2 regions of the Thermosynechococcus sp. JY1331 genome follow, and region 2 is predicted to be linked to the other one. Evidence: predicted binding sites of a transcription regulator. Region 2 holds the regulator's gene; the other holds the start of a gene.
The links. Region 2 encodes HrcA, which represses chaperone genes, less so after heat shock. Its sites were predicted from a motif close to TTAGCACTCNNANNNTNNGAGTGCTAA; they were not measured.
Positions count from the first base shown of each region.

Region 1 (4,094 bases), 560 kb from region 2:
CAATCGTGGTGTGATCTTTGGTGATGGTGATGCGGCGAGCTTTACCGAGCATATCCAGCTTGGTATTTTCCAGCTTCAGACCGGCATCTTCGGTGATCACTTGACCCGCTGTGAGGACGGCAATATCTTCGAGCATTGCTTTACGGCGATCGCCAAAGCCGGGAGCTTTCACCGCAGCCACATTCAAGACACCGCGCAGACGGTTGACCACGAGGGTCGCCAAGGCTTCTTTCTCGATGTCTTCAGCAATGATCACCAGCGGTTTACCGGCGCGAGCCACTTGTTCGAGGATCGGCACTAGATCTTGCACTAAGGTAATTTTCTTGTCGGTGATCAGCACGAAGGGTTCATCAAGCACCGCTTCCATGCGCTCGGTGTCGGTGGCAAAGTAGGGGGAGATGTAGCCCTTGTCAAAGCGCATCCCCTCAGTGACCTCGAGTTCGGTGGTCATGGATTTGCCTTCTTCGAGGGAGATCACGCCTTCTTTGCCCACCTTGTCCATGGCATCGGCAATCATCCGACCCACTTCTTCATCGTTGCCCGCGGAAATTGCTGCCACTTGGGCAATAGCTTTGGAATCTTCCACCGGACGGGCATGTTCAGCAATTTTTTCCACAAGGAAGTGGGTGGCTTTGTCAATCCCGCGTTTCAGGGCAATGGGGTTAGCACCGGCAGCCACGTTGCGCAGCCCCTCTTTCACCATGGCATGGGCAAGAACCGTTGCCGTAGTCGTACCGTCACCGGCAGCATCATTGGTTTTCGAGGCGGCTTGGCGGATCAGCGCCACACCGGTGTTTTCAATGTGATCTTCCAGTTCAATTTCTTTGGCGATCGTCACCCCGTCGTTGACAATTTGGGGGGCGCCAAATTTTTTCTCCAGAACTACGTTCCGTCCTTTAGGACCAAGGGTCACGGCCACGGATTCAGCCAAGATGTCCATCCCTTTTTCGAGGGCACGACGAGCATTTTCGTTGTAGATAATGCGCTTCGCCATAGGTGTTTCCTACCTCAATCGTTCAACAGTGATGAAAAATCGCACAGAAATGTAAGGAGTGTCAGCGACTTAGCCAACAATGGCCAAGATGTCTTTTTCCGAGAGGAGAACGTAGTCTTCGCCCGCCAGTTTCACTTCAGTACCGGCATATTTGGAGTACAGCACTTTGTCCCCCACTTTCACATCCATGGGCTGACGCTTGCCGTCTTCAGTGAGTTTGCCAGGACCGACGGCGGTCACTTCGCCCACTTGGGGTTTTTCACGGGCGTTGTCGGGCAGGAGGATGCCCCCTGCGGTACGTTCTTCACTTTCGCTGACTTTGACAAAAATGCGATCGCCCAACGGCTTCACAGTTGAAACGCTTAGAGATACGGCTGCCATAGCGTACTGTTCTCCCAATTGTAAGAGTATGGATTGATAGCACTCACTGCACGGCTCATCGCGCAGTTTCTGGGGGGCAAGAGCATCACTTACAGTTGTTTAGCACTCTCACCCTTCGAGTGCTAATGTAGCGAGAGACGGTTGGCGATCGCAACTCCTGTTGCAGTACGGTTTTCCGAACGGAACTTTAGCTCTTTAGTCCCGTCGTGGCAATGCCGCGAATCAGTTGCCGCTGACCCAAAATAAACAAAATCATCACCGGCACAGTGGCAATCACCGCCGCCGCCATCATCAACGGCCAATCATTGGTGAACTGCTCCTGAAAACTGGCCAAGGAAAGCTGCACTGTGATCAGTTCTGGCTTAGTGGTAAAGACCAAGGGCTTAAAGAGGTCATTCCACTCCCCAATAAAGGTAAAGATAAAGAGTGTGACCAAGGCCGGTCGGCTCAGGGGCAAGAGAATATGCCAGAGGACTTGCCAGCGATTTGCCCCATCCAAGAGGGCTGCCTCCTCAAGGGCAACGGGCAATGTGAGAAAAAACTGCCGCATCAAAAAGACGCCAAAGCCATTGGCCGCCGTCGGCAAGATCAAGGCGCCATAGGTATTGATCAGATGACCCGCCTTGAGGATGAGGAAAATTGGGATCACCAAAAGTTGAAATGGGATCACTAGGGTTGCCAGCATCAGCAGCAAAATCGTCTGTTGCCCCGGAAACGAAAGTCGCGCAAGGGCGTAACCCGCTAGGGCTGAGGTCACCAACTGGAGCGCCGTTACCGCTAAAGCCACAAACGTTGAGTTGGCAAAGGCCAAGATAAAGTGTCCCTGCTGCCATGCTGCCTGATAGCTCTGCCATGTCCAGCCTTGGGGTGGCAACAATTGGGTAGGTAGGGTTCCCGGTGGCCAGCCCGACGTACAGAGCACCACCAGTAGGGGGCTGAGAACCAGCAACGCCCCCAATGTCAATACTAGGGTCAACCCCAAGGAGTGACCCCTGCCCAAGAGCCGTTTCAGCCCATCCACAACCTTCCGCTCCCCAAACAAAACCCTGCGCCCTTCGGAAAGCCAGCCTCTTGAGAGCTGCATGTCCAATTCTCCCTCATCCCTGCTTTAACTGCCAGTGAGGTACATTCTCCTTCCCCCTTTCATAGAGATTTATCTGCCCCACTCAGAGAGATTTATCTGCCCCACTCAGGGGGTTGGGAGGGCGCTTGAGGACATCCTTGCAATCAAGATTTTGCTCAAGACGCTATCAAGGGAGCACTATACCACCCTTTGCGTCTCGCAAGAGAGTGTTTGACCACCCTCCTGAGGACTTGCTTATTCAAAGTGCTGCAGGCACAGAGACCGATTCCAAGACAAAGCTTTGAGTTTCCTCCCCAAGTTTGCATAGGAGACAAGCTGTGCCAGTTAGAGAAGTTGCAATTGTCCACCCTTGTGGAGTGTCCAGTAATGACTCATCTGTACAACCCAAATCCTGCTGTTATTTACCGCTGGGTGATGAGTTCTTGCCTTGTTGGTTTAGGATGTGCAACCCTGCACTTAGCTCCTGTAACTGCCCAAATTGCCGTCTATGAAGGGCGGCGTGTCACCGGGGATGTTACCATGACACTTCCCGACGGCAGCACCTACAAAGGGGAATTGCTCAATGGTCGCTTTAATGGCCAAGGTATCCTCACAATGGCCAATGGCAACCGCTATGAAGGGGAATTTCGCAATGGCCGCTACCACGGTCAGGGGGTGCTCACCTATGCCGATGGGGGACGCTACGAAGGGGGGTTTGTGGAGGGCATCTTCAATGGCAAGGGCACTCTCCAACTGGCCAATGGTCAACGCTACGAGGGCACGTTTCTCAATGGTCAATACCATGGGGAGGGGGTGCTCACCTTTCCCGACGGTACCCGCTATGAGGGGCAGTTTCTAGCGGGCAAGTATCATGGAACTGGAACGCTCTCCTTCGGAGATGGCACAAGCTATGCCGGACAGTTTCGCAATGGCTTATTTGAAGGACAGGGGGTCTTTACGCTACCAGATGGCTCCCGCATTGTGGCCACATGGCGCAATGGTCGCCGCGAACCCCGCTAATCTGCTTCAATCAGGCTGTGAGTGATCCGCTGACGGCGGCGCTAAGTCCCTACGCCCGCTTTGGGGTGCGCCTTGGCCTTGAACCCATCCAAGCGCTGCTGAGTGCTTTGGGGTCTCCCCAGTTACAGGTGCCCTTGATCCACGTTGCGGGGACAAATGGCAAAGGGTCGGTGTGTGCCTATTTGGATAGTGTTTTGCGGGCGGCGGGCTATCGCACGGGACGTTATACTTCACCCCATCTGTTGAGTTGGTGTGAGCGCATTTGTGTCGATGGTGAACCCATTGCCCCTGAGGTCTTTTTGACCTTGATTCAACACATTGAAGCGGTACTGCCACAGGTGGCTTATCCCCCCAGTCAGTTTGAAGTGATCACGGCGGCGGCATGGTTGTATTTTGCCCAGCAGCGGGTGGATGTGGCGGTGATAGAGGTGGGCTTGGGGGGGCGCTTGGATGCCACCAATGTATGTCAGCCCCCTTTGGTGAGTGTGATTACCTCCATCGGTTGGGATCATTGGCAGCGGTTGGGCAATACCTTGGGGGCGATCGCTGGCGAAAAAGCAGGTATTCTCAAGCCGGGCGTGCCAGCCGTCATTGGCCCTGTTCCCCCCGAGGCAGAGGCGGTGATTGCGCAGCGTT
Region 1 covers NZ_CP134180.1:2,363,704-2,367,797, forward strand. The annotation lists gene groL (chaperonin GroEL) at 1-994, opposite strand, end outside; gene groES (co-chaperone GroES) at 1,064-1,375, opposite strand; gene RHJ31_RS11590 (carbohydrate ABC transporter permease) at 1,563-2,387, opposite strand; gene RHJ31_RS11595 (MORN repeat-containing protein) at 2,826-3,458, shown strand; gene RHJ31_RS11600 (folylpolyglutamate synthase/dihydrofolate synthase family protein) at 3,428-4,094, shown strand, end outside.
Region 1: a site for HrcA is predicted at 1,475-1,501, ahead of groES (co-chaperone GroES). Genes of this name have one in related genera too.

Region 2 (4,094 bases):
AACCAACGACCTTAGCCACCACCTTAACGCCGGAGATGGCACGCGATCGCCTCCGCAGGTGGCAGCAAATTAAAGCCCAAGCCCTTGGCACGGCATTTGAGATGGACAAACTAGCAACGATTTTGGCGGAGCCAGAACTCAGCCGCTGGCGATCGCGGGCACAGAGCTTAAAATCTGAGGGCAGCCATTGGGTCTATACCCTGCGGAACCTAGAGGTGAAGGAAGTCCGTCCCCGAGGCAGCGATCGCGTGGATGTATTGGCGGAAGTCAATGAGGATGCCCGTTTTTATGAACAGGGAACCCTACGCAATGATATTTCCTATAGCGATCCCTACCGCGTCATTTACACCTTTACCCGTCGCGGCAATCAATGGTTGATTCAACGCATGCAAGTGGTTAGCTAAGGGGCATTTCCACCTGTCGGCCAAACTTGAGATTCAAGAGAGACAACGACAGGATAAATAGGAATAAGACCAATCCCATCGTACAGGCGTAGTTGATCTCTAAGCGCTGAAAGGCATTCTCATAGATGTAATAAACAATGGTCTTGGAGCTATTGAGCGGCCCCCCTTGGGTCATGACATAGACCTCTTCAAAGACCTTCGTGGCAGAAATTGCTGAGATAATGCTCACCAAAAGAATATAGGGACGCATCAGCGGTAGGGTAATATCCCAATGCTGTCGCCAGCCGTCACTGCCATCGAGTGCTGCCGCTTCGTAGAGTTCACCACTAATCCCCTGAAGTCCCGCCAGATAGATCACCATGTAGTAGCCCAAGCCTTTCCAAATCGTGACGGCCATGACACTCAAGAGGGCGAGTTGGGGACTTGTCAGCCAAGGAATCGGGGTGTCCCGCAGATGCAGACCCTGTACCAGTTGATTGAAGAGGCCATTGGGGGCATAGAGCCAGCGCCAAGCAATCCCCGCCACCACCATTGAGATAATCACGGGGCTGTAGTAGGCAGCACGAAACCAGTGGATGCCCCGCAGGGGTTGATTGACCAGAATCGCCAACAGCAGGGGGGCGATCGCCAGAATCGGCACCACGACCACTAAATAGAGGAAAGTATTGGCCAAGGTTTTCCAGAAAACACCATCGCGCCACAATTGCGCAAAGTTGGCCCATCCCACCCACACAGGCGGACTCAGGAGATCCATCTCATAGCGGGTGAAACTCAGGAAAAAGGCCTGTAGGGCTGGCCAAAAGACCGTCAGTGTGAGTAGCCCCAAGGCAGGGGCAAGAAAGAGATAGGGGGTGAGCGATCGCCCTTTCATTGGCTGCGGGGGTGTTGTTGACGATAGGCACGCATTTGCGCCACAAAGTCGCCAAAGAGATAATCAGCATCGTGGGGGCCGGGGCTGGCCTCAGGGTGGTACTGCACTGAGAAAATCGGCAATGTTTGGTGCTTCAGACCGGCAACGGTTTTGTCATTGAGGTTAAAGTGGGTAATCTCAACGGGGGTTTGGGCAAGGGATTCTTCAGTAATGGCAAAGCCGTGGTTTTGGCTGGTAATTTCCACTTGCCGGGTCAGGCCAGCGGGCTGGTTCAACCCGCGGTGACCAAATTTCAGCTTGAAGGTTTCCGCCCCCAAAGAAAGTCCCAACAACTGATGCCCCAGACAAATGCCAAACATGGGACGCTGAGCCGCCAGTAATTTGCGTGCGGTTTCAATGCCTTCCTGAACCGCCGCAGGGTCGCCGGGGCCATTGGAGAGGAAAATGCCATCGGGGTCATAGCTGAGAATCGTTTCCGCTGGGGTATCCGCCGGCACAACAATCACACGGCAACCATAACTAGCCAAGCGACGGAGAATGTTGCGCTTCACGCCAAAGTCAATGGCCACAACCGTCAAGGGTGGCTCTTCGGTGGCTGTTTGGGGACGAAATTCCCAAGCCGGGGGCGTCGGTTCTGTCCATTCATAGGGGGTGCGGGTGGTCACCACCTTGGCTAGATTTTGTCCCTGCATACTGGGAGCGGCAAGGACTTTTTGCAGCAGTTCAACGGGATCAAGGATTTCCGTGGAGATGCCGCCATTCATGGCACCGACAGTACGAATTTTGCGGGTGAGGGCGCGGGTGTCAATCCCGTAAATGGCCGGAATGCGATGGGCTTTGAGGTAATCAGGTAAGGATTGTTGCGATCGCCAGTTACTGGGAATGTCACAGATATGGCGAGCAACCGCACCGCGCACTTGGGGGCGATCGGATTCATCGTCTTCGGGCGTGGTTCCAGTATTGCCCAACTCAGGGTAGGTGAATGTCACGATTTGACCACAATAGCTTGGGTCAGTGAGTACCTCTTGATAACCCGTCATGCCGGTATTAAAGACCACTTCGCCAATGGCTGTTCCCGGTGCCCCAAAGGAAAAACCGCGAAAGACTGAACCATCGGCAAGAACCAGCAAGGCGGGTGTCGGCATTTCAATATCTCCAACTGGGAAAGCCCAATAGTTTATTGTGCATGATAAAGCCGGCCGTTGACTGCACAAGAATTCTCGGATGTTTTGATTTTCTTACTTGCGGCGACTCACCTGTTCGGTTAGATAATCTGCCGCTGTGGCCACTAGGGGAATAATCCGTGCATAGGGCATCCGCGTCGGCCCTAGAATGCCAATACTGCCCACGGGGGAGTCCCCATAGCAATAGCAGGAATAAACCAGTGTACAGGACTGCATCGGCGCTAAGGTATTTTCACTGCCAATGCGGATTTGCACCTGCGAGGGGGCTTGGCTATCGCTACTGATCAAGGGAGCCAGTTGATCCTGTTGGTCTTCGAGAAGATGCAGTAGCATTTGTACCTGCTCCACTTGGGAAAACTCCGGCTGCTGCAGAACATCGGCAAGACCACTGATGACAAAGGAAGTGCCTTGGTGGCTGTAGCGATCGCTCAACTGCCGCAGTAGGGTCTGAAGCTGCTGACTGTAGGTCTGAAACTCCAAATCCAGTTTTTGCCAGTCAATGGCACTGAGTTCCACCAGCGATCGCCCCTGCAACTGATGATTGAGGAAGTTAGTCAGTACCTGGAGGGTGCGCTCCCGTAGCTCAGGATCCTCTTCCCCTTGCCCCAATTGGATCAGTGCCGACTGGGTTTCGTAGGTATCGAGCACAAGAATCACCATCACCTGCTGGGAATCCAAGGCGACCAGTTGAATCACCCGAATCTGCCGCTCCAAACGATTGGGGAGCGTAATCAGGGTAATGTAACCACTGAGATCCGAGAGCAACTGCGCCGCTTGCCGCAAGATCACCTCAAGGCGTTGTTGTCCCCAGATAAACCGCTCACTCAAGAGACTCTCGGCTTTGCGAGCCACATCGGGAATGGGCTGGATCAGTTCATCCACATAGACGCGATAGCCAGAATCAGAGGGCACCCGCCCTGCGGAGGTGTGGGGTTGGTAAAGCAGGCCACTTTTTTCGAGGAGCAGCATCGTATTGCGCACCGTGGCCGGGCTGACGTTGAGGTTGTATTCCGTGGCGATCGCTTTTGAGCCGACGGGTTCTGCCGTGGCAATGTAATGGTTAATCGTGGCGCCAAGAATTTGTTTTTGGCGATCGCTGAGTTCAATCGTCATAACCCCTTACACCTGTGACTTGTTATCTGTGTTTTTTATCTATCTATAAACTAGCCTTTGTATTTCAGCAATTCTGAGTTGCAACTTGCGGCTATGGCGATTGGTCTTTTGTGACTAAAAACTCAGCTAGAAATGGCTAAGCAGTACTGCCAATGGGGGATTCCCAAATAAATTGCAGATGAATCGACCAAGGCTGTGGCGGGCGGCTGGTGACCGCTATGGCATGTAAAAACTCCCGTAGATAGAACCGTTGCTCTGCTGCCGAGAGTTGGTACCAAAATTGTGGCTGACCAAGGGTCACCGCCAGTTGCAAAAGATTACTAGGGGGCAATTGGGCCTGCTGTGCCTCAATTTGTGCCCGTTCCCCAGCCAGTTTATAGCGGCGCAGTTGAGCGGTTTCGGGATCCAAGAGGCCTTGGGCTTCTAGTTCGGCAAGGCGGTGCAGTTGGGTTTCAATTGCTTGCAGTTGAGCCGTCAACGGTGGCGGCGGCAGCGACAGTTGGGCGATCGCGGGCGGCAGGC
Region 2 covers NZ_CP134180.1:242,178-246,271, reverse strand. The annotation lists gene RHJ31_RS01125 (IMS domain-containing protein) at 1-404, shown strand, start outside; gene RHJ31_RS01120 (carbohydrate ABC transporter permease) at 397-1,275, opposite strand; gene carA (glutamine-hydrolyzing carbamoyl-phosphate synthase small subunit) at 1,272-2,420, opposite strand; gene hrcA (heat-inducible transcriptional repressor HrcA) at 2,514-3,572, opposite strand; gene RHJ31_RS01105 (recombinase family protein) at 3,709-4,094, opposite strand, start outside.